Regions from separate parts of the Sinorhizobium sp. CCBAU 05631 genome, predicted to be linked through region 2. Evidence: predicted binding sites of a transcription regulator. Region 2 holds the regulator's gene; each other region holds the start of a gene.
What was found. The regulator HrcA, encoded in region 2, represses chaperone genes, less so after heat shock. The targets are predictions, from matches to a motif close to GTTAGCACTCNCNNNNNGNGAGTGCTAAC.
Positions count from the first base shown of each region.

Region 1: a site for HrcA is predicted at 3,746-3,774, ahead of groES (co-chaperone GroES). Genes of this name have one in related genera too.
Region 3: a site for HrcA is predicted at 4,569-4,597, ahead of SS05631_RS15430 (co-chaperone GroES). Genes of this name have one in related genera too.

Region 1 covers NZ_CP023063.1:490,362-499,927, reverse strand. The annotation lists gene SS05631_RS02345 (bifunctional riboflavin kinase/FAD synthetase) at 1-403, opposite strand, end outside; gene SS05631_RS02340 (TIGR01459 family HAD-type hydrolase) at 417-1,265, opposite strand; gene chrA (chromate efflux transporter) at 1,384-2,742, opposite strand; gene SS05631_RS02330 (sulfurtransferase/chromate resistance protein) at 2,739-3,566, opposite strand; gene groES (co-chaperone GroES) at 3,832-4,128, shown strand; gene groL (chaperonin GroEL) at 4,203-5,840, shown strand; gene SS05631_RS02305 (EAL domain-containing protein) at 6,318-9,113, opposite strand; gene SS05631_RS02300 (FAD-dependent oxidoreductase) at 9,382-9,566, opposite strand, start outside.
Region 2 covers NZ_CP023063.1:1,654-11,219, forward strand. The annotation lists gene SS05631_RS00010 (YciI family protein) at 58-432, shown strand; gene SS05631_RS00015 (RNA polymerase sigma factor) at 429-1,697, shown strand; gene SS05631_RS00020 (SRPBCC family protein) at 1,771-2,247, shown strand; gene SS05631_RS00025 (nuclear transport factor 2 family protein) at 2,262-3,119, shown strand; gene hemW (radical SAM family heme chaperone HemW) at 3,234-4,415, opposite strand; gene rdgB (RdgB/HAM1 family non-canonical purine NTP pyrophosphatase) at 4,427-5,071, opposite strand; gene SS05631_RS00040 (VOC family protein) at 5,106-5,522, opposite strand; gene rph (ribonuclease PH) at 5,575-6,294, opposite strand; gene hrcA (heat-inducible transcriptional repressor HrcA) at 6,451-7,521, shown strand; gene grpE (nucleotide exchange factor GrpE) at 7,681-8,307, shown strand; gene SS05631_RS00060 (hypothetical protein) at 8,320-8,676, shown strand; gene SS05631_RS00065 (D-arabinono-1,4-lactone oxidase) at 8,801-9,566, opposite strand, start outside.
Region 3 covers NZ_CP023063.1:3,141,382-3,150,947, reverse strand. The annotation lists gene SS05631_RS15465 (adenylate/guanylate cyclase domain-containing protein) at 1-323, shown strand, start outside; gene SS05631_RS15460 (peroxiredoxin-like family protein) at 414-1,094, shown strand; gene SS05631_RS15455 (hypothetical protein) at 1,375-1,542, shown strand; gene SS05631_RS15450 (DUF982 domain-containing protein) at 2,242-2,637, shown strand; gene SS05631_RS15440 (Hsp20/alpha crystallin family protein) at 3,339-3,848, opposite strand; gene SS05631_RS15435 (Hsp20 family protein) at 3,946-4,407, opposite strand; gene SS05631_RS15430 (co-chaperone GroES) at 4,744-5,058, shown strand; gene groL (chaperonin GroEL) at 5,088-6,716, shown strand; partial or broken gene SS05631_RS15420 (Do family serine endopeptidase) at 6,957-8,244, shown strand; gene SS05631_RS15410 (hypothetical protein) at 8,324-8,680, shown strand; gene SS05631_RS31940 (ABC transporter permease subunit) at 8,736-9,221, shown strand; gene SS05631_RS32520 (ABC transporter permease subunit) at 9,191-9,376, shown strand; gene SS05631_RS31935 (hypothetical protein) at 9,460-9,566, shown strand, end outside.

The DNA.
Region 1 (9,566 bases), 490 kb from region 2:
GTCCCTTGCCGAAATGAAAATCGAAACCGGTGACGACGTGCGATGCGTGCAGCCATTCGCGGAGAATGCGATGGATAAAATCGGACGCCGAAAGCTCGGAGAAGGTCCGGTCGAAGGGATATTCGATCACCGCGCCGAAACCCATCCCCTCGAGGATGCGAGCCTTCAGCGGCGCAGGCGTCAGGCGGAAGACGGGCTGGTCGGGCCGGAAGACGGTGCGCGGATGCGGTTCGAAGGTCAGCACAAGGCCGGGAACGCCCCTGCCCTTTGCCTCGTCGAGCGCGCGGTTCAGCACCGACTGATGGCCCCGGTGGACGCCGTCGAAATTGCCGATCGCGATCACGCCGCCGTGGAGGCGCTCGGGAAGCGGATCACGGGTCTCGTTGCGATGAAAAACCGTCATTGCCGTCTCCCTGTCAGGCGAGCCGGGGCATCCAGCACTTCGGCGTCGCCCCTTCCTTTTTCAGGAAGGCGGCAAGCTTCGCCTCGTCGGTGCGGCTTTCGTGCATGTATTCCAGCGCGTGGATGCCGGCGCTGATATAGAGCAAATCGAAACCGGCGTCCTGCGCCCCCTTCACGTCGGTCGGCATGCCGTCGCCCACGGCGATGACCCGCGCGAGATCGAAGGCACCTCTCACCACCTTCGCTTCGGACAGCGCGGCACGGTAGATCGCCTTGTAGGGCTTGCCGGCAATGCGCGCCTCGCCGCCGAGTTCCTCGTAGAGCTTGGCGATTGCGCCCGCACAGGGGATCAGCCGATGGCCGCGTTCCACGACGAGATCGGGATTGGCACAGATGAACGGGATTTTCCGATTGGCAAGCCCGCTCAGCGTGGCGCGGTAGTGTTCGGGGGTTTCGGTCTCGTCGTCGTAGAAGCCAGCGCAGACGATCGTCTCGGCCTCTTCCGCCGAAACGATCTCGGTGCCCAATCCTTCGAGCAAGGGCAGATCGCGATCGGCGCCGATGAAGAAAATCCGCTTCTCGGCCGAGGCGATCAATGCCCGCGTGACGTCGCCAGAGGTGACGATCCGGTCATAGGCTTCATCGGGAACGCCGAGGCCGCGGATCTGCACCTTGACACTCGGATGCGGCCGCGGCGAATTGGTGATGAGGACGACCGTCACCCCTTGAGCGCGTGCCTCGGCAAGCGCCTCGCAGGCGGAGGCGAAGGCCTGAACGCCATTGTGAAGCACGCCCCAGACATCGCAAAGCACCACGTCGTATCGGCTGGCGATTTCCCGAAAACTGTTGATCCTGACGGCCATCCTGGCTTCCTACAAACTCGGCTTCCCGGCTGACATCGCAAGGAAGGACCAAGAATACAAGCCTCGCCTACAGAAAAACGCCGCAGTTCCCAAGATAGGCGGCGACAAATGCCGCCAATCAGACAAGCATCAGCAACCAGCCGGCCACCGCACAGATCGCGAGCGTCTGGAAAATGCCGCGCTTCCACCAGAAAAGCGAAACGGCCGCAATGACGGTCAAGAAAAGAGCAGCAGGGTGAAGCGTCGCCGGATCCGGATAGGGAAGCGAGAGCGGGCCGCTCTCCAATCGCTCGACGCGGCCAAAGAGGACATGAAGGCCGAACCAGACGGCGAGGTTGAGGATAACGCCGGCGACCGCCGCCGAGATCGCCGACAGGGCACCGGAGAGCGCCGCATTGGCGCGCAGCCGCTCGACATAGGGCGCGCCGAGAAAGATCCAGAGAAAGCACGGAACGAAGGTCACCCAAGTCGCAAGCGTCGCGCCAAGCACGCCCGACGTCAGCGCATCGACACCGATCGGCGCACGGTACGCCCCCATGAAGCCGACGAAGGCGAGCACAAGCACCAGCGGTCCCGGCGTCGTCTCCGCCAGCGCCAGGCCATCGACCATCTCCCCGGGGCGCAGCCAGTGATAGGTCTCGACCGCCTGCTGTGCGACATAGGCAAGAACGGCATAGGCGCCGCCGAAAGTGACGACCGCCATCTGCGAAAAGAAGAGGCCGATGTCTGTGTAGACATTCGGTCCGCCGATGATGGCCGCGATCAGGAGGAAGGGCGCCAGCCAGAGGGCGCCCCATACGGCAATGACTGCCGCCGCCCTCCCCCAGCTTGGCTTTCCGTGGGGGTAATCGGCGCCGATAACGGAGGGAAGATCGGGAGCCTTCGCTTGATGCGCGGCCGCTCGCCGCGCCGGCGCATGGCGGGCAGCGACATAGCCCGCGACGCCGGCCGCGAGGACCACCAGCGGAAAGGGCACGGCGAAAACGAAGAGCGCCAGGAACGCCAGGATGGCGAGCCATCGATCGAAGCCGGTTTTCAGCGCCCGGCGGGAAAGCCGGATCAGCGCCTCGATGACGATCGCCAGCACCGCGGCCTTAAGGCCGAAGAAGAGGCTCGCAAGCCAATTGGTCTCCTGGAACAGGGCATAGGCGGACGAGAGGCCCAGGATGACAAAAAAGCCCGGCATCACGAAGAGCGTGCCCGCCACCACCCCGCCGCGGACGCCGTGTAGGAGCCAGCCGATATAGATGGCGAGTTGTTGCGCCTCTGGGCCGGGCAGCAGCATGCAATAGTTGAGCGCGTGCAGGAAGCGGCTCTCCGAGATCCAGCGGCGCTCCTCGACGAGTTCCCGGTGCATGAGCGCAATCTGTCCGGCCGGCCCGCCGAAGCTCAACAGACCGATCCTCGCCCAGACCTTCGCCGCTTCGGCAAAGGCCGGATGGGCGGGCGCGAGGCTCGCCGATGTTTGTTCGTTCACGTCCGCTTCCCCTTTCCGCCGTGCGATAGCCAGTCGTGCTTCTCCTCTCTCGCATCGCGCGCCCAGCGGTAGAGCGCGTCATAAAGGGTCATGCCTGCCTCTAGCTGTTCGAGGTCGTCGGCATACATGCGCGAGAGACCAAGCGACACTGCCAGCAGGCCGGCCGCTTGCGGTTCGAGCTCATGCCTGTCCGTGTCGGCACCGCGGACGATCCGGGCGACGTGCTCGAGCGCGGGAAAGGAAAGGCGGAATTCCTTGACCATCGTGTCGAAGGTGCAATCGTCGCCGCGGTGGCTCCAGAACACGCCTTCGATGTCGAACGGCGTTGCGTCGAAGCGTTCGCCGACCGCCTCGACCTCGGCCGGCGAGACGTAGAGGAACCTGGCGCGCGGATCGACGAAGCGGCGGATCAGCCATGGGCAGGCGATGCGGTCGATCTTCGGCCGGGATCGCGTCACCCACACCGAGCCGCCCGAAGGGTCGGCATTCGGCAGGCTCGCCACCGGGACGAGAGGCAGACCCGCCTCGCGCCACGCTTCGAGACCGCCTTCCAATATTTCCGCAGACGCGCCGGCGTGCCGAAGCCATGCGGCAACGCCTTCGCTGAGCTTGCCGCCGTGCTTGCAGAGCGCGACGACCCACTGTCCTTTGTATTCGTCCGCCCATTTGGGCGCATCGGCGTGCGTCCGGTGGAACGACGACGGTACGAGATGGGGATCGGCGGTGAAATCGTCCTCATCGCGAACATCGATGAGGACGGGAGCTTTCGGCGTGCCGACCAGCCGGGCAAGTTTTTCAGGAGAGATGGAGTTGAACGAGGCCATGATACGACGTCCTTGATAGCTGTTGGACGCGAAATTCCAGCATGACGCCTCGTGGGGCATTCGCTTACCCCATAGATCCATCAAACAAAAAACGGCATTTCATGTCAACGCTCGCGGCCGGCAAAAAAATCTCGAAGCCGATCCTTGACTCGTTCGGTAGCCAGCCTTATCTCGGCGGCGCTAGCACTCTTTAAGCAGGAGTGCTAACACCCATCCACCGGATCGATGAACGATCCGCAATGTCATTTGATCGAGGGATTAGACAATGGCAAGCACCAACTTCCGTCCGCTGCACGACCGCGTTGTCGTCCGCCGCGTCGAGTCTGAGGAAAAGACCAAGGGCGGCATCATCATTCCGGACACCGCGAAGGAAAAGCCGCAAGAAGGCGAAATCGTGGCTGTCGGTTCGGGTGCCCGTGACGAAAGCGGCAAGGTTGTTCCGCTCGACGTCAAGGCTGGTGACCGCGTCCTGTTCGGCAAGTGGTCCGGCACCGAAGTCAAGATCAACGGCGAAGACCTTCTGATCATGAAGGAAGCCGACATCATGGGCATCATCGGCTGATCGGCCCGCAACCCCAACTTCCGTAATTTGAAACCGGGTGCGTCCCGGAACTTCGAAACCAGGAGCTTTCAAAAATGGCAGCTAAAGAAGTCAAGTTCGGCCGTACCGCGCGCGAAAAGATGCTGCGCGGCGTCGACATCCTCGCCGATGCGGTCAAGGTGACGCTCGGCCCGAAGGGCCGCAACGTCGTTATCGACAAGTCCTTCGGCGCTCCGCGCATCACCAAGGACGGCGTTTCGGTCGCCAAGGAAATCGAACTCGAAGACAAGTTCGAGAACATGGGCGCCCAGATGGTCCGCGAAGTCGCTTCGAAGACCAACGACATCGCCGGTGACGGCACCACGACCGCAACCGTTCTCGCCCAGGCGATCGTTCGCGAAGGCGCCAAGGCCGTTGCTGCCGGCATGAACCCGATGGACCTGAAGCGCGGCATCGACCTCGCCGTCACCGAAGTCGTCAAGGACCTGCTCGCCAAAGCCAAGAAGATCAACACCTCGGCAGAAGTCGCCCAGGTCGGCACGATCTCGGCAAACGGCGAAAAGCAGATCGGCCTCGACATCGCTGAAGCGATGCAGAAGGTCGGCAACGAAGGCGTCATCACGGTTGAAGAGGCCAAGACCGCCGAGACCGAACTCGAGGTCGTCGAAGGCATGCAGTTCGACCGCGGCTACCTGTCGCCCTACTTCGTCACCAACCCGGAAAAGATGGTCGCAGACCTCGAAGACGCTTTCATTCTCCTGCACGAGAAGAAGCTCTCCAATCTTCAGGCGATGCTCCCGGTTCTCGAAGCCGTCGTTCAGACCGGCAAGCCGCTCCTCATCATCGCTGAAGACGTCGAAGGCGAAGCTCTTGCAACGCTCGTCGTCAACAAGCTGCGTGGCGGCCTGAAGATCGCTGCCGTCAAGGCTCCGGGCTTCGGCGACCGCCGCAAGGCCATGCTCGAAGACATCGCCATCCTGACGGGCGGCACGGTGATCTCCGAAGACCTTGGCATCAAGCTCGAAAACGTCACGCTCGACATGCTCGGCCGTGCGAAGAAGGTCTCGATCTCCAAGGAAAACACGACGATCGTCGACGGCGCCGGCCAGAAGGTCGACATCGAAGGCCGCGTTGCCCAGATCAAGGCCCAGATCGAAGAAACCACTTCCGACTACGACCGTGAGAAGCTGCAGGAGCGCCTTGCCAAGCTCGCTGGCGGCGTTGCCGTTATTCGCGTCGGCGGTGCGACGGAAGTCGAAGTGAAGGAAAAGAAGGACCGCATCGACGACGCCCTCAACGCGACGCGCGCTGCCGTTCAGGAAGGCATCGTACCGGGTGGCGGTGTTGCCCTGCTGCGCTCTTCCGTCAAGATCACCGTCAAGGGTGAAAACGACGATCAGGACGCCGGTATCAACATCGTTCGTCGCGCTCTGCAGGCTCCGGCCCGCCAGATCGCGGAGAACGCTGGCGATGAAGCCTCGATCGTTGTCGGCAAGATCCTCGAGAAGAACACCGACGACTTCGGCTACAACGCTCAGACCGGCGAGTATGGCGACATGATCGCCATGGGCATCATCGACCCGGTCAAGGTCGTCCGCACCGCTCTCCAGGACGCAGCCTCGGTTGCGGGCCTGCTCGTCACCACCGAAGCCATGATCGCCGAGCTGCCGAAGAAGGACGCTCCGGCCATGCCGGGCGGCATGGGCGGAATGGGCGGAATGGACATGATGTGATAAGGCGACAGCCTTAGCGCAGGTGATCCATCCGGATCGGAAGGGCGGCTCTCGAGCCGCCCTTTTTGCTTTTCACGATTTCGTCGGCGAGGATTCCTTCATGCCATTCGCCTCGCTCGGCAAGCGCCGCCGGGCACCACCGGGCGTTCACACTCGGCGGCAAGCCGACGACTTCATGCCAGCGCCGAATGGCTTGCATTGGAGCTGCGCCTCTTGTGGAATCCTTGCTACGGTCGGAGGCACCCCCTCTGCCCTGCCGGGCATCTCCCCCACAAGGGTGGAGATCGGCAAGTGGCAATGTCCCGCCATCAAATATCCTTACATGGACTTTGCGGGTCCCTTTATTTCGGCATAGGCACGCTGGGCGTGGGGCAGAGCGGCGTTTTCCAGCCAATCTCCCTCCTTATGGGGGAGATGCCCGGCAGGGCAGAAGGGGTACCAATCCCACTCTCCCGCTTTCGCCGTTTGCCGAACGCGTCAGGCGGCCTCGGTCCTGACCCCAACGACGGAACCGATCGGCGCCGGCCGCCCGAGGAGATAGCCCTGCGCCTCGTCGCAGCCTTCGGCAATGAGAATGTCGAGCTGCTTCTGGGTTTCCACCCCTTCGGCGAGCACCGGTACCTGGAGGCTGTGGCCGAGGGCGAGGATGGCGCGAATAATCGCCTTTGCCTGGGGGCTGCCTTCGACCTCGGACATGAAGCTCTTGTCGAGCTTGATCTTGTCGAAGGGGAACGACCGCAATGTCTCCAGCGAGGAGTAACCCGTGCCGAAATCGTCGATGGCGATCGTCACGCCAAGCGCCTTGATCTCGCGCAGCGTCAACAGCGCGCGCTGCTTGTCGTCGATAATCGTCGATTCGGTAATCTCGAGCTCGAGCCGTTTCGGGTCGAGCCCGGTTTCGACGAGGATCGCATGGACGAGGCTGACGACGTCGCCATTTGCCAGCTGCACCGGCGAGAGGTTCACGGCGATCTTGTGCTGGCTGTCCCAGGTCGCCGCTTCACGGCAGGCCTCGCGCAACACCCATTCGCCGATCGGCAGAATGGCGCCGCATTCCTCGGCGAGCGGGATGAATTCGCCTGGCGATACCATGCCGCGTTCCGGATGGTTCCAGCGCAGCAGCACTTCGTAGCCGATCACCTCTCCGCTCGTCACTGATTTCTGCACCTGGTAGTGCAGTGCCAGCTGGTTCTTCTCAACCGCTTCCCAGAGATCGTTCGCCAGCGCCCGGCGGCCGCGTGCAGCCTCGTCCATCGAGACCTCGTAGAAGCAGATCGTCTGATTGAGCGCCGCCTTCGCCCGATACATCGCGAGGTCGGCGTTGTTGATCAGCGTGTCGGCGGTTTCCGCATCCTGCGGGTAGATGGCCACACCCATGCTGCCGCCGGATTTCAGCTCGAAATCGCCGAAGCGCATCTCCTCATGCAGGCACCGCTCGATCCGCCGCAGGAAGTCATTGAGTTCAGACAGGTCTTCGAAGCGCTTGACCGCAGCGAACTCGTCTCCGCCGAAGCGGGCGACGAATTCGCCCTCTTGCAGGTGTTCCTTCATCCGCTGCGCGATCGTCACCAGTACGAAGTCGCCAGCCGCATGTCCGTGCAGGTCGTTGACTTCCTTGAACTTGTCGAGATCCATGCCGACGACCGCCACCTTGCGCGAAAACCAGACGGCCGCGTCGAGTTCCTCGTCGAGATGGCTGTTGAACTGCAATCGGTTGGGCAGCCCGGTCAGGCTGTCGTGACGCGCGAGGAAGGAAATCTGCTCCTCGGAGTCGAGCCGCTCGGTGATGTCCTCATAGGTGGAGACCCAACCGCCATCGGGAAGCGTGCGGTGCTTGGACAGGATCGAGCGTCCGTTCGACAATTTTTCGACCAGGTCGCCGCCGCCCTTCGCCACGATGTCCAGCCTATGCCTCTGATAGGCCTCGTTCGCCTTCGCCTCCGCGACCACCGGATCCGCATAGGTGCGGTCAAATGCACGATTGAGGACTTCCCGGAAGGTCATGCCCTTGCCGGCCATCGATTCAGGCAGATCGAAGATCTCGAGGCAGCGCCGATTCGAAAGCAGCAGGCGGTCGGCACGATCGAAGAGACAAATGCCTTGGCTCATGTTTTCGAGCGCGATGTCGAGATTCTTGCTCACCTCGGCGATCCGATCGGCATCCTCCTTCTGCTTGGTGATGTCCTTGGCGATCTTGATGAAGCCGGCGTGCTCGCCGTCCTCGCCGATGATCGGGTCGATCACCACATGCGCCCAGAAGCGGGTGCCATCCTTCCGGTAGCGCCAGCCCTCGGTTTCATATTTCCCGGCGTCAAGGGCGATGCGCAAGGCGCGCCCCGGCAGGTTCGCCGCACGATCCTCGGGCGAGTAGAAGCAGGAGAAGTTTTTGCCGATGATCTCCTCGGCGGAATATCCCTTGTTGGCCTCGGCGCCGGCATTCCAGCTTGCCACGCGTCCGTCGACATCGAGCATGTAGATGGCATAGTCCCTGACGCTGCGCACGAAGCGGGAAAACTCCTTCTCCGATGTGGTGGCGAGGATCTCCGCCTGGCGTGCGAAGCCGGCGGCGATCAGCACGGCGGATAGAAGAAAGAAGGCGGTTCCGGCAAGGACGAAGGCCAAGAGATGCGGCTGGATCATGCCTTCCGGGGTTTGGGTCGTCGCGAACTCGACTTCGATCGTAACCGCGCCCATCGCGGTGAAGTGCAGCACGACGATGCCGAGCGTCATCGCCAACGTCGCGGCCATCTGTGCCCTCAGCGACTGGTCGGCCCGGTTGATCGCAAGAAGGGCACCCATGTCGAAGAGCACGCCGGCCAAAATCGATGCGACGACGAGCATCGAATCCCAACGAATGAACCCGGGCACTTCGAGGGCGGCCATGCCGAGGAAATGCATTGAGCCCACACCGGCGCCGAGCACCAGGCCACCCAGCAGCCAAGCGGGACGGCCGTTCCAATAGGAGGCGATCGCCAGAGCCGACGTCGTCAGCAGGATCGCGGCCACCAGCGACAATGCCGTCAGGCTGGCCTGGTAGCCGAGGACGACTCCCGGGTCATAGGCGAGCATGGCAATGAAATGGGTCGCCCAAATGCCGAAGCCGCTGGCAATGCCTGCGGCCGCCACCCAGATCGCCTGCGGCCTGCCCTCGGAGATACGGGCCCGCTGAAGCAGCGTCACGGCGCCAAAGCTGGAAAGGAAGCAAACCACCGCCGCCAGTGCAACCAACCGCAAGTCATGTTCCACGACGAGGCACGAAAGAATCCTAAACATTGCAGGTCGCCCAAATACACGCATTCGCCCGCTCGGCGCCTGTGTTCCACGCCGGGTCGCTATGTGTTCGCTTTAATCCCTTTAAGGAAGGATGAAATTTACCGGGACCACCGCCGCTTTCGAAGCGAACATTGCTGAGTTGCGTTAATGAATCGCCAAGCTACCGCAAGCTTATCGTAGGAGGTGCGCGCCATTCGAGGAGCGGCAAAGACACGTGGAGTCGTTCCGCGAACGGTACGTTCATGGCAAGGAGATCGCCCTTGCGCCGCTATGCGAGCAAGGATCTGAGATCGACCTGCGGATCGGCCAGTAGGGCCCGATTGGGCGTTACGCCCGCTTCGAGCAGCTTCTTGCCCGTCACGTAGGCCTTCGCGTCGTTGATGGCATCGACGGCGATCAACTTGCCCTGGCGGAAATACCAGACGGAGACGCTGCCCTCGCGCTGGCCCGGGC
Region 2 (9,566 bases):
GCTTGTCGGCTATCTCTTTCGTCATTCGTCTATTCAATCGAAGCGGGAGAGGTCTCGATGCTTTACGCGGTGCTTTGCTACAATACGGAAGACGTCACCAGTGCCTGGACCAAAGAGGAGGACGACCAGGTCATGCGCGACCTGACGGCGGTCCAGCGCAAATATGTCGAAGCCGGCAAACTCGGCCCGGTTGCACGGCTTCTGCCGACGACCGCGGCCACCACATTGCGCCACCGGCCAGGCGAGACCGTTGTCATGGACGGACCCTTCGCCGAGACCAAGGAGCAACTGCTCGGCTTCTACCTGATCGATTGCGCATCGCTCGACGAGGCGCTGGATTTTGCCCGCGAGCTGAGTGCCGCCAATCCGGCCGCCGGCTCCTACGAGATCCGCCCGCTTTCTCTCTACAAACCGGGCGAGCTTGCCCCATGACCGACACGGCCTGGATCGACCTTGCCCTTGTTTCCGCGCGGCCGCAGGCCATGGGCGCGCTGCTGCGCTATTTCCGCAATCTCGATCTGGCGGAGGAAGCCTTCCAGGAGGCCTGTATCCGGGCATTGAAGACCTGGCCGACGAACGGACCGCCGCGCGATCCCGCCGCCTGGCTGATTTTCGTCGGCCGCAACAGCGGTATCGACAAGGTCCGGCGGCAAGCGCGCGAGACGCCCCTGCCGCCGGAGGACATTCTCTCCGACCTCGGGGACCGGGAAAGCGAGCTTGCCGACCGTCTCGACGGCGCGCATTATCGCGACGACATCCTGCGGCTGCTCTTTGTCTGCAGCAATCCGGCCCTGCCGGCGACACAGCAGATCGCGCTGGCGCTCCGCATCGTCTCCGGCCTTACCGTCAAGCAGATCGCCCGCGCCTTTCTCGTCAGCGAGGCAGCGATGGAACAGCGCATCACCCGTGCCAAGGCGCGGGTCGCTGCGGCCGGCATCCCGTTCGAAACGCCGGACGCCGCGGACCGCGCTGAGCGGCTCGCGGCCGTCGCGACGATGATCTACCTCGTCTTCAACGAGGGCTATTCGGGCATGAACGGCCCCGAGGGCGTGTCCGCGGATCTCTGCGACGAAGCGATCCGGCTCTCCCGACTGCTCTTGCGCCTGTTTCCGGCGGAGCCCGAAATAATGGGGCTGACGGCGCTCCTGCTTCTCCAGCATTCGCGCGCTCGTGCCCGCTTCGACGCGCATGGCGCCATCGTCCTCCTCGACGATCAGGATCGCTCGCTGTGGAGCCGGCCGATGATCACCGAGGCGCTGGCGATGATCGACAAGGCGATGCGCCATCGCCGCCCCGGTCCCTACCAGATCCAGGCGGCAATTGCGGCCCTGCACGCGCGCGCCGAGCGGCCGGAAGGGACGGATTGGGAGGAGATCGACCTGCTCTACCAGGCGCTCGAGCGTCTGCAGCCGTCCCCGGTCGTCACCCTTAACCGCGCGGTGGCCGTCTCGAAGCGACAGGGGCCGGAGGCGGCGCTGGCACTGGTCGAGCCGCTCGCCGACAGGCTCTCCGGCTACTTCTATTTCCACGGCCTGCGCGGCGGCCTGCTCAAGCAGATGGGCCGGGCGCGCGAGGCGCGGATTGCCTTCGACCAGGCGATCGCGCTTGCGACCAACGCGGCGGAGGCAGCTTATATCCGCAAGCAGCTCGACCATCTTGCAGGAGAGGCGGGCACCTCGCGCGGAGGTCAGCAATAAAAATCTTCTGCCGCTGTCGGGACTCGATCTCCCCCATCGTCCTAGGTTCGAACCCATCAAGGAGGAATTGCAAATGACCGCAGCAGCCGACGTCGCCAACGAACGCGAACTGATTTTGATCCGCCTGATCGACGCGCCGCGTGAGAAAGTCTATCGCGCCTTCACGGATCCGGAGCTGCTGAAGCAATGGTTCGCGCCCTTGCCGTGGACGATCACGGAAGCGGAGCTCGATGTCCGGCCGGGCGGCACCAACCGTTTCGTCATGCGCTCGCCGGAGGGCGAGCTTTATCCCAACCAGGGCGTCTATCTCGAAGTCGTGCCGAACGAGAAGCTGGTCATGACCGACGCCTATACGGAAGCCTGGAAGCCCTCCGAAAAGCCCTTCATGACGGCGATCCTGACCTTCGAGGAGGAGGGCGGCAAGACCCGTTACACCGCCCGCGCCTGCCACTGGAGCGTCGCCGATCGCGAGGCCCACGAGAAGATGGGCTTTCACGAGGGCTGGGGCCAGTGTGCCGACCAGCTCGCGGCCCTTGTCGCAAAACTCTGAGCGGAGGACGGAATATGTCCAGCACCGAGAGCAGCAGCACCGCGGAGATTCGGGCGGTGATCGAAGACTGGGCGGAGGCATTGCGCCAGAAGGATGCCGATCGCGTCCTCTCGCATGGCACCAAGGATTGTCTCGTCTTTTCGCTGGCGCCGCCGCTGAAGGGCTCGGACGCCGACGCCGATGGACTTGAGCAATGGTTCTCGACCTGGAGAGGACCGCTCGGCTACCGGCTACAGGAGCTCGACATTTCCGCAAGCGGCGACGTCGCCTTCGCCACGTCCTTGGCCCATCTTTCCGGCGAGAAGCAGGACGGATCGAAAGTCGCGCTCTGGTATCGCCAGACGCTCGGCCTGAAACGCACCGACAAGGGCTGGAAGATCGCCCACCAGCACGAATCCGTCCCCTTCTACATGGACGGCAGCCTCAAGGCGGCGGTCGATCTCGAGCCCACATCAAAGATCGACTGGAACGCGCCCCCGCATCCGCCGATGGCGGGCGTTATCGCCTATCTCAACGTCGAGAATGCGGACGCGACCGCCAAATTCTATGCCCGCGCCTTTGCCGCCAAGGAGGAGGACCGAAAATATGCCGAGGACGGCAAGCGCCTCATCCATTGCCATCTGACGATCAACGGCGGCGCGCTGATGCTGAACGACCCCTTCCCGGAGTTCGGCATTCCCTGGAAGGCGCCAGAGGGGTTTGTGCTGCACCTCCTCGTCGACGACGCCCATTTCTGGTGGGAGCGGGCCGTCGCGGCGGGGGCGGAGGTGACGATGCCGCTGGAGATCGCCTTCTGGGGCGACCATTACGGTCAGCTGCGCGATCCCTTTGGCATCACCTGGGGAATAGTCGCGCCGGTGAAGAAGAGCTGACGTCATCCGCCTTAGGCGGGGCGAAGGGCTATGCCGCGTCGCCATCAGTCCCCTCTCCCCGCCTGCGCCGCATGCGAGGAGAGGGGCAATCCGCGCTCCGTTTCCTCCCAGCCGTCAGCAGGCGAGGTCGGCGACCACCGCATCGAGGATCAGCATGCCGGCCGGCGTGCAGCGCAGGCGTGAATTGCCGAGCCGCTCGACGAAGCCGTGATCGATGAGGAACTGTTCGCGCTCCGGATCCGGATCCCGGCCGGAGAGGCTCTGCCAGCGGGCAAGATCGACGCCTTCCCGAAGCCTCAAGCCCATCAGCAGCAATTCGTCGGCCTGGGCTTCGAGGTCGAGCGGCTCCTGTTCGGTGATGCCTTCGCCGCGTTCTTCGACGAGGCGCAGCCACGCCTCCGGGTTCCGTTCCGTTGCGGTCGCGATCTTGCTGCCGCCAACCGTAAGCCGCCCGTGGGCGCCGGGTCCGATCCCCGCATAGTCGCCATAGCGCCAATAGGTGAGGTTGTGCCGGCTTTCCGCCCCCGGCCGGGCATGGTTGGAGACCTCGTAGGCCGGCATGCCGATCGCCGCCGTGATCTCCTGGGTCGCCTCGTAAAGCACCGCCGATTGTTCGCCATCCGGAACGATCAGCTTGCCGGCCTTGTGCAGCCCGAAGAAGGGCGTGCCTTCTTCGATGGTGAGCTGGTAGAGCGACAGATGATCGACGGCGTAGGAAACCGCCTCCTTCAGCTCGCGCTCCCATTCGTCGACTGTCTGGTCCGGCCGCGCATAGATCAGGTCGAAGGACATGCGCGGGAAGATTTCGCGCGCCAGCCGCACCGCTTTCAGCGCATCCTCGACATTATGCAGCCGGCCTAGGAATTTCAGGTCGCGGTCGTTCAGCGCCTGGACGCCGAGGGACACACGGTTGACGCCGGCAGAACGATAGCCGTGGAAGCGTGTCGCCTCGACGCTCGAGGGGTTGGCCTCCATGGTGATCTCTATGCCATCCGGCACATGCCAGTGCTTCGCTGTGCCGTCGAGGATCGCGGCGACGGTCGCCGGGTCCATCAGCGACGGCGTGCCGCCGCCCATGAAAATGCTGGTCACCGTTCTCGGGCCTGACAGCGCCCGCACCGCCGCCATCTCCTGTAGAAATGCGGCGACGAAGCGCGGCTGGTCCACCGGCTGGTGGCGCACATGGCTGTTGAAGTCGCAATAGGGGCATTTGGCGGCACAGAACGGCCAGTGTACATAGACGCCGAAGCCCGGGTCCATGCCGTCACCGATTGCCGAAAGCGGGGCCGTCTGGATCATTCTCGTTCTCAGGCGCCGAGGCAGGTCTCGGCAAACAGCTTGAAGGCGCGGGCGCGATGCGAGAGCGCGTCCGCGTCGCCCGGCTTCCAGCCGTGCTTCTCTTCGGCGCTCATTTCTCCGAACGTGGTGGCGTAGCCCTTGGGCTGGAAGACCGGATCATAGCCGAAGCCGCTCGTGCCGCGCGGCGGCCAGACGACGTAGCCTTCGACTTCGCCGCGAAAGAGCTCGACATGCCCGTCCGGCCAAGCAAGGCAGAGCACCGAGACGAAGCGGGCGGTACGCTCGCCCGGCTCCGTCGCACCTTTCTCCCTGAGCTCTTTTTCGACCTTTTCCATGGCCATCGCGAAGTCGCGGCTGCCGTCGTCGCGTTCCGCCCAATTGGCGGTGTAGACGCCGGGAGCGCCGCCGAGCGCATCGATGGCAAGGCCCGAATCGTCCGAAAGTGCCGGCAGGCCGGAGGCTTTGGCAGAGGCGAGCGCCTTGATCGTCGCGTTCTCCTCGAAGGTCGTGCCGGTCTCGTCCGGCTCGATGAAATTGAGATCGGCGGCCGATCTTGCCTCGAAGCCGAGCGGTCCGATCAGGTCACGGATTTCGCGGATCTTGCCGGCATTGTGGCTTGCCACCACGAGTGCCTTGTCAACGAGTTTGCGCATCGAGTTTCGTTCCGTCCAAACGTTCAAAGCGTCATCAATCGATGGCCCAGAGGCCGGGTTCCGCGCATTCAAGGCTGTTTCCGGCCGGATCGCGGAAGTAGAAGGAGCGGGTGCCGTTCGGCCAGCGGACATCCGCCTCGACTGCAACTCCCGCCGCCTCCAGCTTCGCCTTCCAGGCATCGAGCGCCTGCGCCGCGACACGGAAGCACATGTGCCCGTTGCCTTGCGTGCCATGCGGCGGCACGGGCAGCGCGCCGGCCGCGGGTGGCTTCACCGTTTCCGCCGGATTGAAGATCAACAGCACGCCGTCGCCGCAACGGAAGAAGACGTGGCGGTTGCCGGCCCGCGTGATTCGCGTCAGTCCGAGCACGTTGCCGTAGAATGCCTCGGCCGCATCCAGATCGTGCGCATAGAGTGCGGTTTCGAGGATGCCTTCAAGAGCCGGAGCCAATGCCAATCCTCTCTTCTGTCAGCCAAAGCGGGCGCGCGCGCCCCGCCTACCGCTAGCCGGCGATCGCCTGCTTCTGCAGCGCCACGAGCTCGGCGATGCCGTCCTTGGCGAGTTGCATCAGGCTTGCGAACTCTTCCTCGCTGAAGGGTTTTCCTTCCGCCGTTCCCTGGATCTCGACGAGACCGCCGCTGCCCGTCATGACGAAATTGGCGTCGGTTTCAGCGGCCGAGTCTTCCAGATAGTCGAGATCGACCACCGCCTGGTTGGCGAAGATGCCGCAGGAAATGGCGGCGACATGGTCCTTGAGCACCCTCTCGACCTTGATCATGTTGCGCGCTTCCATCCATTTCAGGCAGTCGTGCAGGGCAATCCAGGCGCCGGTGATCGAGGCGGTTCGGGTGCCGCCATCCGCCTGGAGCACGTCGCAGTCGATCGAAATCTGCCGCTCGCCGAGCGCCGGCAGATCGACGACGGCCCGGAGCGAACGGCCGATCAGCCGCTGGATCTCCTGTGTGCGGCCGCTCTGTCTGCCGGCGGCGGCCTCGCGTTTCATCCGCTCGCCGGTCGCCCGCGGCAGCATCCCGTATTCCGCCGTGATCCATCCCTTGCCGCCGTTGCGCAGCCAGGCGGGGACCTTCTCTTCGAGACTCGCGGTACAGAGCACGTGCGTGTCGCCGAAGCGCACCAGACAGGACCCTTCCGCATGCTTGGAGAAATTGCGCTCGAAGGAAACCTTGCGCATTTGGTCGGTTTTTCTGCCGGATGGCCGCATCTTCAACTCCTGTGTTCTCAGCAGCCTTCTAGATCATGGCGCCCCCAAAGGGAACCGCCTGATATCGGGCCGGGACGGTGATTTTTCCCTTTTGCCATTGCCCCGGCGGATCACTATATTCTTCGGCGACACGAACGGTTGTTTGCATGGAGTGACATGGTACTGCGCAACCCTCAGAAGCAGGGGATCGCATCGACGCTGGACGAGCGCTCCGGCGAGATCTTCCGCCGCATCGTGGAAACCTATCTGGAAAGCGGCGAGCCGCTCGGTTCACGCAATCTCTCCCGCCTCCTGCCGATGTCGCTGTCGCCCGCCTCGGTGCGTAACGTGATGAGCGATCTCGAGGATCTGGGGCTCATTTATTCGCCGCATGTCAGTGCGGGCCGCTTGCCGACCCAGACAGGCCTGCGCTTCTTCGTCGATGCTTTCATGCAGGTCGGCAACCTTTCCGCCGAGGAGCGGACCTCGATCGAGCGGCAGGTGCGGCGGGACCAACCGGTCGAAAGTCTTCTCACTGACGCAAGCCAGATGCTTTCCGGCATGTCCCGCGGCGCCGGCCTCGTCATCACCACCAAAAGCGATCCGGTGCTGAAACACGTCGAATTCATCCGGCTCGCGCCAACCAAGGCGCTTGCGGTCCTCGTCGGCGATCACGACCAGGTGGAGAACCGCATCATCGAGCTGCCGGCGGGCGTCACCAGCGCGCAGCTCACCGAGGCGGCGAACTTCGTCAATGCCCATCTTGCCGGGCAGACCATTCCGGAACTGCGCGCCCAGCTCGAAAAGGTCAAGAAGACCGTGCGCGGCGAACTCGACGCGCTGTCGCAGGACCTGGTCGAGCGTGGCCTTGCGATCTGGTCGGGCAGCGAGGGCGACGAGAAGCCGGCGCGCCTGATCGTGCGCGGACGTGCCAACCTGCTCGAGGGCCTGGAAGGAAGCGAGGACATCGAGCGGCTGCGCATGCTGTTCGACGATCTCGAAAAGAAGGACAGCCTGATCGAGCTTCTCAATCTTGCCGAAAGCGGTCCGGGCGTGCGCATCTTCATCGGCTCGGAAAACAAGCTGTTTTCGCTCTCCGGATCGTCGCTGATCGTCGCACCCTATCGCGACAGCGACGACCGGATCGTCGGCGCCGTCGGCGTCATCGGCCCGACGCGGCTCAATTACTCCCGGATCGTGCCCATGGTCGATTACACCGCCCAGCTCATGTCGCGACTGTCGCGCTGAGCGAATCCTTTTGGACGAATAGACCGATTGGACCCTTGATTTTTCGGGCTCAAACCTCGATATCGGCTTCAAATCCAGGCAACAGAACGTTCAAGCAAAGCGACTTCCGCTGGTTTGATGATGCCGAACACGCCAAAGACAAGACATTCGGAGACCGTCATGACCGACGAAACGAACAAGAACGGAGCTGAGGCCGCAGCGCCGGAAGAGGTTGCAAAGGCCGCCGCGCCGGACGCGGTGGAGAAGCCGGAGGCCGAGACTTCTGCCGCTGCGCCGGACCCGCTGGAGCTCGCCAAGGCTGAAAGTGCGGAGCTGCGCGATAAATATCTTCGCCTCGCCGCCGAGATGGACAATCTGCGCCGGCGCACCGAGCGCGAGGTGAAGGACGCCAAGTCTTATTCCGTCGCCGGCTTTGCGCGCGACATGCTGGCCGTCTCCGACAATCTGCGCCGCGCGCTGGAAGCCATTCCGGCCGAAGCAAGGGAATCCGCCGATGCCGGCCTCGCCGCGCTGATCGAAGGCGTCGAGATGACCGAGCGCTCCATGCTGGCGGCGCTCGAGCGCCACGGCGTCAAGCAGCTGGACCCGACCGGCCAGAAATTCGATCCGAACTTCCACCAGGCGATGTTCGAGGTTCCGAACACCGAGGTTCCGAACAACACGGTCGTCCAGGTGGTCCAGGCCGGCTACACGATCGGCGAGCGCGTGTTGCGCCCGGCCATGGTCGGCGTCGCCAAGGGTGGCCCGAAGGTCGCCGCCGCGGAAAGCGAGACGCCTGCCGCCTGAGGGCGGAGGAGGTTGGACCTGACCGACGCAGTCGAAAATGCGCAGAAAGAAATCTGCGCGAAATACGGCACGGCTTACTACCTTTCACCACCAGGGATGAAGGTAGGGATTGCTCTGAACGGCTGGGATGGTAAAACGCCCATAAATGGCTTGCGTCATCCGCCCGAAGGCGACACCACCGGCTGGTATATATGGGCCGATGAAATGCTATCTGCGGACACGGATTTCTTTAAACCACTGCATGTGCGGCATTTGGCTGGTTGGTATCCTGAGATTCAGAAGTATCTTGCTTTGCCGCCCGGATGGCGATTTCTGATAAGCGGGAACTATGAGGATGTTTGGTACGACGGGTCGTTATTGAGCGTCTGATATTTTGGTGTGCTGCTTGCCCGGGCTCAGTGCCGCAGCTATTCCTCCGACCCGCGTTTGGAGCGACCGCGTAAGGTGAAGCGGCGTTTGACGTTGCTTGCTTGCAAACGACCTCGCAGGGGTCCTACCCAAAAAGCTGCCGGAGATGGTCGTTCAGGAAGCGGCCCTCCGGATCGACCTTCGCCCGTAGCGCCCGGAAATCGCCGGAGCGCGGATAGAGCGCCGTCACGTCTTCGGCGCCCAAGAAGTGCAGCTTGCCCCAATGCGGGCGCGAGCCATATTGGCGCAGGATCGTGTCGACGTCCTTCAGATAGTCCCAATAGTCGGTGCCCGGTTCGCCGGAGACCGAAAGCGTGATCGAATCCTGCTCGAAGAATGGGCTGATCCAGCCGGAATCGCCAGCGGTGAAGCGGTATTCGATCGGGTAGATGCAGGTCGGGTGCTTCTCGAGCATCAGCTGGCGCACAGCGCGGACGGCCTCCTTGCCGTGTGCGACCGGCACCGCATATTCGAGTTCGTGGAAGTTCGGGACATATTCGATCGGGTAGATTTCCGAGGAATAGGCGATCCGCTCGAAGGCCCCGTCCATCGGCGGGCGCTCGGTGATGTCGATCACCTTCATTTCGCAGACATCGGCGGTCTTTTCCGTCGTCGAGACGGATGATGTATCCGGCAGACAGTAGCAATGGCGGCTTTCCGGAACCGGGCACCAGAAGAAGCCGAAATGGCGATGCTTCGCGGCGAGCTCGTCATGCTGCTCCATGCATTCGTCGAAGTCGCAGCGCCACAGCTTTTCATGAAGGTTGTAGCTGTCCATCACCTGAAGGGTGATTTCCGAGATGACGCCGAGCATGCCGACGGAGACGCGGGAGGCCTCCAGGAGATCCGGC
Region 3 (9,566 bases), 880 kb from region 2:
CGGCGGCGCAAAAGGCGATCGAGATCGACCGGGCGCTCGACCAGCGCGATCATCTGCCGGTCTCGCTGCTGGTGCTGGGGCAGATATTCCAGTGCCACGGCAGGCCAGCAGAGGCTCGCAGGCTCTACGGCGAAGCGCTCGATCTTGCCGGTGAAACGGACGAAGCGCAGGTGCTGTTTCCGTGCTATGATGGCTTGGCGACACTTTGCCTGGATGAAGGCGAGCTCGCCGAGGCCGAACGTCATTTCCGTTTGGCGCAAGAAATCTGCGAAAGTCACGATCTCGATCCGGAAGCCCTGGTGATACTGCCTTTCCTCGACTGAGCAGCCTTCACTCGGCAATGGCCCGGAAAGAGGCAGCGCCGCACGCCTCGAGAGGCCTGCGCTGCACGGCATGCAGGGAGGAGAACAGCCATGGCGGAGTATACCAGTTCCGGGCCGTTGCAGCCGGGCGACCGGGCGCCGAACGTGGTGCTCGACGCGATCACCCAGGAGGGCAAGATCGCCATTGATGATTTTCGGGGGCGCAAACCCGTTCTGGTGGGACTGTTCCGGGGCCTGCAATGCCCGTTCTGCCGCCGGCAGATCGCCACCATGGCGCAGCTCAAGGCCGCCCTCAACGAAAAGGGGGTAGAGACCCTGACGGTCGTCAACACGCCGATCGAGCGGGCCCGGCTCTATTTCCGCTACCATCCCCTGCCGAATTTGCTTGCCGCGTCGGATCCCCAGCGGCTTTCGCACCGAGCCTTCGGCCTGCCGAATCTCGAATTCACCGAGGATGAGGACGATTGGCCGCATAAATTGGGCATGCAGACGGTGATGTCGATGCGCCTCGACATGCCCGGCGAACTGCCGGAACCGATGAATCCTGTCGCCGCGTCAGCCTATCTCCAGAAAGCCGACGGCTATGAGATGACCGAGGACGACAAGCGGATGGAGGCGGCCGCCATGGCGCAGCTCGTCGGTGAGTTCCTGCTCGACCGCGACGGCGTCGTGCGGTGGTCCTTCACCGAAGCTTCGCCGGACGGCCGCAACATGTTCCGTTCTCCTTCGCCGGACGAGGTGATGTCGGCTGCATCGCAGGTCCTCCATTGAGGGTGAGCGGCGGTGCCGGCCCGCCCTTCGGAACCGCTCCGGACAAACAAAAAGGCCGGGGTAAACCCGACCTTCCTCATCACCTTCCGCCTTTGCCAGTCCATCCGTGGTCAATGGCGAGGTGGGTTCTTCCTAGACGCTGTTCGTGACAAGTGCATGACGAGCAACCGAATTCGCGATCGATTGCCGCGACAGGGAAGATCGATGCGCCGATACGATCCGTTTGAATGCAAGTTGGAACGTTAGCGCTTTCTAAAGAATTCATCGACAAGATGTCTATATGCGCGGCTTGCTACTGTTCATTGTTGCGTTGGCTGGTTTCTGGGCGATCGACCGGATCGCCTGCGAGGGGCGATACGGCCGCGCGGCCTGGCGCGAAGCAAAGCAGCAGGCCAATTCCGTTCGCTATCAAGTGGAATATTGGGTCGACGATATCGTCAGGCTTTAGCCCCCGCCGATGGCAGAACCGGTTGCAACAGAAAAGGCCGGGCTCGCCCGACCTTCCTCATCACCTCTCGCCTTTGCCAGTCCATCCGTGGTCAACGGCGAGGTGCATCTTTCCTACCCGAGGACCGTGACGATCTCGTGACAGCGGCTGCAACAAGCGCTGATCGGCTGCAATCGGTCGCAAGAGAAGGCGGGCGTGAAAGGATTGTGACCCTTACGATGTCAACAATGCTGTTCGGCTGCAAAAGGTCGACTTTTCTCGATCGAGCCTCGTAAAGAATCGCGAAGCATCCTCGTAGGAGAACAGCGCAACTTGGGCAAAGCTCGGGCACGAAAAAGGCCCGAGCAGGCCACCGCCTCTCGGGAATCGCTGCCGAAACGTGAGGATTGCGCCCAAGCCCGTCGAGCGAAACCCCACGGTTCGGACAGTCCATATCCCACCTCGACGGAGCCAGACTCCGTCTGCGCCCATCGAACACAAAGCTAATGTGTCCGCGAGAAATAATCCCGAAGGACGCTCCACAAACTGATCGCGCTCCGACTGTAAAGCCCTATGGAAAAAGGCAGCCGAAATGTTTCGAGGGGACCAGATGGCGAGCCAGCTGCTCGGATGGTTGGTCAACTCGGGAAAGCGTTAGAAGCCTTGAAATCCGATCTGTTGGCGCCGATATTTTCTGCACTTCTTTTTCATCCGGTGTGAATGCGAAAGGAGGACATCATGCTTAACCCGGAACTGGTTTGGATGACGCCCGTCATCGTTCGCAAAAAGGACGGGACCCCGCAGGTCTTCGCCTGCGTCAACGATGCGCTTGATTTTCTCGAAGAGGACCTGGCCCTCCATCGAGGTGGAAAATACAGTCGAGCCGTTCAAACGTGCCGCCGTGCTCTGAACCGAATGACTCCAGTGGCCATCGCGCGCGAAGCGTTCATTGACGCCTGCCGAGATGCGGGCATGGCAGCGAGCGCGGATGCAATGTTCGGCGCGAAACCCGGTGCTGGCGGTCAACACTCGCTTGCCAAAAGGCTGGAGTCGGGGCACGCTTCCAGGCCCCGACCTATCGAGCAGCAACCCATGCGACCCGTCACCAAGTTCTGAATGGCCCTGTCGTAAGGATTGCCTAACCCCGCGACTACCGTCTCGCCTCGCTCCCGGGAATGTCCGGAAGTTCACGTCCGTCCAAACGAGTAATCAAGTCCGTCTTGAAGATTAATTTGCCCAAGATCGTCTTACGCAGCGTGCGCAGCACGCGGAACAGCGTCAACAAGCTTCATTCGTGGGTCGGGCTCTGGTTGATCGTCTCGCCCTGCTGCAATTCGCGACACGCGCCGCTACTGAAAGGTACGGCGCTTCGGCCACAGCCGGTTACTGCTCCCCTCAAACTAGCGGCTCCTGTCGTCCACGACGATGTAGTTAAGTTTCTGTCTTTCCGCATAGACAATGGCGGCCTCGCGGGATGGGAAGTTCGACCTGAGACAGCGTGTCACTCCCTCCGGTATAGCCGATGAGATAGTCGATGACCGGCGGGTCTTTCCGTTCGAACACCAGCGGCCAAGGTCGCCTTGAGAGGCGCGCTGACGTCTTCACGGAACGTGACGGACGAAAGATGCGTGCTACAGGGTCACTGTTTGGTTGTAGCCGGTCCTCAGCCGCCGGATGCTGGCTGTCGCCGATCTGCTCCGCGAATTTCCGATCATCGCTACGAGAGCTTTCCTGTCGAGAACGGCGTCCCGTCATGAGATAGGTTGTCGTCACCAGAATAGCCGGCCGGGCAATCGACCCGGCCGGCGGCGACGGTACTATTTGGCTTTATCGATGCTGATCCGCTTGACGTTGGCTCGCGCCTTCACGGTCTTAGGCAGTGTCACCGAGAGCAGGCCGTTCCTGAACGTTGCGGCGACCTTATTCTCATCGACCTGGCCACCAAGAGCCAGCCGCCGTTCGAAGCGCCCGTAGTAGCGCTCTGTGAACCGGCGGCCATTGTCCTCCGTTTCCGATTTCTTCTCGCCGCGAAGCGTTAGCACACCATCGTCCAGCAGCACCTCGACATCGTCTGGATCAATCCCCGGCACCTCCGCTGTCACGCGGATCTCGTTGTCGTTCTCCTCGATCTCCACTGTCGGCCACGAGCCATTGAAGGACGTCGCAGCACCGAACAACGAGGGCTGGCCAAAACCGCGGAAGACGTCGTCAAACAGCCGGTTTACATTGCGGTGCAGCGAAAGGAACGGATCTAGGTCATCGCCGCGAAAGGCGCTTGGAACCTGGCTGCTGCTACGATCCCAGGGGATCAGGTCACGTACATTCATGGCTTCATCCTTTCTTCGGTTTCGTTCACTCCTTTTTTGCGCTCTCTCCCGGCCCTCGCCTTCGAAAACAGCCGAGGCTCGAGCGGCGCGCGCCGGTTTAGGCTGCCTTGTCGCCTTCGATCTGCTTCGAAGCGGGCTTGGTCACTTCGGTTTGGATGGTGATCCGATGTGGCTTCATCTCCTCAGGGATCTCCCTCCTGAGATTAATGACAAGCAACCCGTTTTCGAGCTTTGCGCCCTCGACAAAGACATGATCGGCGAGTTCGAATTTACGCGCGAACGGCCGTACGGCGAGCCCCTGATGGAGGTACTGTGCCTCCTCATCCTTGGACTTGGCGCCGTTGACCATGAGCATGTTCGCCTCATGGGTGATCGTCAGGTCGTCTTCGGCAAATCCCGCTACCGCGATTTCGATTCGGTAGGAATCTTCGCCAAGTTTCACGATGTTGTAGGGCGGCCAGTTTTCAGCGTTCAGACTGGCGTTTTCCAGCAGATCGAACATGCGATCGAAGCCGATGCTCGACCTGTAGAAGGGGGTAAAGTCGAGGCTTGTTCTCATAGCTACATCCTCCGTAGAGCAACATAGATACGAGGAAGCGCCAAGAAGCTCGGCGCTCCCTGACCAGGCCGACCCCAATAGCGCGTCGGCAGAAATGAGTTGGGGAGCCCACCGCGTTACGTCAAGGGGGGTGGCGGGAAATGAAGCTATAAATTCATGGGATTAGCACTCACATGGATCGAGTGCTAAAAAATTGCGCCGCCCTCTTGAAACTCGAAAAATCAGAAACCAGATCGATTGGCGCGATGCCAAACATCGTGCGTCCCGCGTCGGATTCGAGCCGGATGCGGCGCGGAGGAGCTTCTAAGAAATCTGTTTGTCCACGAGGTGAGCGACATGACGTTCCGTCCCCTGCATGACCGCATCCTGGTCCGCCGCATTGTAGCCGAGGAAAAGACGGCCGGCGGCATCATCATCCCCGATACGGCGAAGGAAAAGCCGCAGGAAGGCGAGGTCATCGCCGTCGGCCCGGGCGCACGCGATGACAGCGGCAAGCTCGTCGAGCTCGACGTCAAAGCCGGCGATCGCATCCTGTTCGGTAAATGGTCCGGTACAGAAATCAAGCTCAATGGTGAGGAGCTTCTGATCATGAAGGAATCCGACGTCATGGGCGTGATCGAGAACGAAGCCTCGGCGAAGAAGGCCGCCTGAGAGCCGGGCCAATTGGAGGAGTAGAAAAAATGGCTGCCAAGGAAGTGAGATTCCATACGGAAGCCCGCGAGAAGATGCTTCGCGGCGTCGACATTCTCGCCAATGCGGTGAAGGTGACGTTGGGCCCGAAGGGTCGCAATGTGGTGCTCGACAAATCGTTCGGCGCTCCACGGATCACCAAGGACGGCGTCACCGTCGCCAAGGAGATCGAGCTTGAGGACAAGTTCGAGAACATGGGCGCCCAGATGGTGCGCGAAGTGGCATCAAAGACCAGTGACATCGCCGGCGACGGCACCACCACGGCAACGGTTCTCGCCCAGGCGATCGTCAAGGAGGGAGCGAAAGCCGTGGCCTCGGGAATGAACCCGATGGACCTCAAGCGTGGCGTCGACAAGGCGGTGGAGGCTGTGGTCGAGGAGCTGCGCAGCAATGCCCGCAAAGTCACCAGAAACGATGAGATCGCCCAGGTCGGCACCATCTCGGCCAATGGCGACACGGAGATTGGCCGCTTCCTCGCAGAAGCGATGGAAAAGGTCGGCAACGAAGGAGTGATCACGGTCGAAGAAGCCAAGACCGCGGTCACGGAGCTCGAAGTCGTGGAGGGCATGCAGTTCGACCGCGGTTACCTCTCGCCCTATTTCGTGACCAATCCCGAAAAGATGCGCGTCGAGCTGGAGGAGCCCTATGTGCTCATCCACGAGAAGAAGCTGTCCAATCTGCAGGCGCTGCTTCCGGTTCTCGAATCTGTCGTTCAATCCGGCAAACCGCTGCTGATTATCGCCGAGGACGTCGAGGGTGAAGCGCTCGCCACGCTCGTCGTCAACAAGCTGCGTGGCGGCCTGAAGGTCGCTGCAGTGAAAGCGCCTGGTTTTGGCGACCGCCGCAAGGCCATGCTCGAGGACATCGCCATTCTGACCGGCGGTACTGCGATCTCCGAGGATCTCGGCATCAAGCTCGAGAACGTCACGCTCGAAATGCTCGGCCGCGCCAAGAAGGTGGTTGTCGAGAAGGAAAACACGACCATCGTCGACGGCGCTGGTTCGAAGACGGAGATCCAGGGTCGCGTCGCCCAGTTCAAGGCGCAGATCGAGGAGACCACCTCGGACTATGATCGCGAGAAGCTGCAGGAGCGTCTCGCCAAGCTCGCCGGCGGTGTTGCCGTGATCCGCGTGGGGGGCTCGACCGAGGTCGAAGTCAAGGAACGCAAGGACCGCGTCGATGACGCAATGCATGCAACGCGGGCGGCTGTCGAGGAGGGCGTGCTGCCCGGCGGTGGCGTCGCTTTGCTGCGAGCCGTCAAGGCCCTGGACGGCGTTCAGACCGAGAACGCCGATCAGAGGCATGGCATCGAGATCGTGCGCCGTGCGATCGAAGCGCCGGTGCGCCAGATCGCCGAGAACGCGGGTGCGGAAGGCTCGATAATCGTCGGCAAGCTGCGCGAGAAATCCGAATTTGGCTATGGCTGGAACGCCCAGACCAACGAGTTCGGTGACCTTTACGAGCAGGGTGTGATCGATCCGGTCAAAGTCGTTCGAACCGCGCTGCAGGACGCCGCTTCGGTCGCCGGGCTGCTGATTACCACCGAGGCAATGGTCGCCGAGAAGCCGAAGAAGGAGGCGCCGGTTCCGCCGATGCCGCCTGGAGGTATGGACTTCTGACGGAAGCGATGGGTTCGCGCCTCAGGGGCGCGGACCCATCGAACCATGGCTTGCCCCTCGATGGGTGAAGCGTTCGAACATCGGTTTGCAGCAGGGCGGCAGGAGCCCGAGATCGGCTCCAAGGAGGCCGGACCCGAGGCCCGTCAGCCCGCTCCGAAGGAGGATCTAACAAAATCGGGGCCAAAAACGACCACGCGTTCGTCGAAATTTGTTGGCGTATTCGCCGCACTCGTTCTCGTTATGGTTTCTGGGCCGCTGCCGGCGGCGCAGCCGCAGGCCGCCCTTTCATCAAGCACTCAACGGTCGCTCGCTGACGTCCTGGAAGAGATCACGCCGGCGGTCGTCAACATTGCTGTGAGGTCTCGCACACCTGCCGAAACCAACCCTCTGTATAATGATCCGTTTTTCCGCCGCTATTTCAACCTGCCTGAGCAGCAGCAGCGGCTGAGCGCCGGTTCCGGCGTCATCGTTGACGCCGAAAATGGCTATATCCTCACCAACCACCACGTCGTCGCCGACGCCGGCGAGATTGCGGTGACGCTGAAGGACCGCCGTCGCTTCACCGCTGAACTGGTGGGCAGCGATCAGGCAACCGATATTGCTTTGCTGAAGATCGAGGCTGAAAAGCTGACGGCGCTGCCCTTGGGCGATTCCAATGCTCTCCGGGTCGGCGACTCCGTTGTCGCGATCGGCAACCCGTTCGGACTGGGTCAGACCGCAACCTCCGGCATTGTCAGCGCTCTTGGGCGTGGCGGCATCAATGTCGAGGGTTATGAGGATTTCATCCAGACCGACGCCTCGATTAATCCCGGCAATTCGGGAGGGGCACTGGTGACTGCCGATGGTCGGCTGGTCGGCGTCAACACCGCCATCATCGCGCCGGCCGGCGGCAACGTCGGCATCGGCTTTGCGGTTCCGATCGCGATGGCCTCCGCCGTGATGCAGCAACTGATCGAGCATGGCGAAGTGCGGCGCGGCCGGATCGGCGTTTCCATTCAGGACCTCACGCCGGACCTAGCCGAGGCGCTCAGCATAGAGGAGACTTCCGGCGCCGTTGTCGGAAGCATTGAGCAGAATTCGCCGGCAGCGAGTGCCGGGCTTCAAGCTGGCGATGTCATCATCGCCGTCAACAATCGCAAAATCACCGGCTCGGCAGATCTCCGCAATCGGATCGGTTTGGCTCAGGTCGGATCACAGGTCGAGATCGAATATCTGCGCGATCGGGCTCGCAAAAAGGGTGACAATGCGCATTGAGCCGGCCGAGGCAAATGCTGAGGCCGATGCAACGCCCCCTCCCCTGCAGGGCGCGCAGTTCGAGGATGCGGCTGGTAATGTGGTTGTCTCCAGCATTGAAGGAGGAAGCGCAGCGGGGCGATCGGGTTTGCGCGCCGGCGACGTGATCGTTGCCGTTAATCGAAAGCCCGTCGCCACCGTGGCGGAGCTCGCCGCGGCGTTGAAGGACGCCGGCGGCGCGATTGCGCTCGATCTGTTTCGCGGCGGCTCAAAACTGTTCCTGGTGATCGGTTAAGCGGCCGCCGCGCGCGTGAATGTCGAACGTTGAAGGGGAACGAGATGAGGAGCGCTGAGCCGCGACGGCATGACAGCACATGCTCAACGTGGTGCAAACGGTCTGCGATCGCATTGCGTTGTTCAGCAACGGCCGGATTGGATTCCTCGGCACCATCGAAGAGCTTGCCGACAAGATCGGGGGAGGCGCTTTCATCATCGATGTCGAGGCCGATGGTATCGACCTTACCGAACTGGGCACGTCGGCCGAGGGCGTGAAGTCGATCGCACCCGGTCGCCACGGCCATTGGCTGGTCGAAAGCGACCGCGATGTTCGCCCGGAGCTCGCCCGCCTCGTCGTCGATGCTGGTGGTTCCCTGAAGAATTTGGACCTGCGTCGGGCGCGGCTTGACCAGGCCTACAATCGGTATTTCCGGGAGGTTGTCCATGACGCGTGAAGGCTCACCCTTCAAGGGCGCGGCAACGATTGCCTTCAAGGAAGCGGCCGATCATATGACCAGCGCGCGGATGCATCTGATCATGCTGCTCGTGCTGCTGACCGCGATCGGCGCCGTCTATGGTGCGATTGGGCGCATAACCGCAACCACAGCCGAGGATCCTTTCCTGTTCCTGAAGCTGTTGACTGAGGCGTGCGAGCCGCTTCCATCCTTCGCCGCCTTGCTTGGCTTTCTGTTGCCGCTGGTGGCGATCGCGCTGGGTTTCGACGCAGTCAACGGCGAATACGCCTGGCGGACAATAAGCCGGCTCCTGGCGCAGCCGATCTACCGCGATGCGGTTTTGTTCGTAAAGTTCCTCGGTGGCTTGCTTGTTATCGCAATCGCGCTGCTGACGCTCTGGCTGCTCATGACAGGCCTCGGCATCCTGTTCCTCGGTCTGCCCCGTCGGCCGCCGACATCGTGCGGGGTGCCGCCTATCTCGCCGCGACGCTTGCCTACGCCGGTGTCTGGATGGCGCTGGCGATCGCCTTCTCGACCTTGATCCGCTCGCCGGCGACCTCGGCGTTGGCCGCCCTGTCGGTCTGGCTGGTGCTTGCGGTGTTCTGGGACATGATCGCGCCGCTGTTTGCAGGCGCGCTGGCTCCCATCGATCCGCTCGAGCCGATGACGGTGGTGACACAGCTCGAAACGCAGTAGGCCATCAGCAGGTTCTCGCCTCAGACGCTTTACGGGGAAATCACCGGAATGCTGTTGAACCCCGCGGCGCGCTCGGTGGTCCCTTGTTCTTCGATCAAGTCCAAGGCGCGATTGCCAGCGCACCGCTACCGACCGTGCAAAGCCTGCTGGTCGTATGGCCGCAGCTCTCGGGACTAGTCGCTGCGATGAT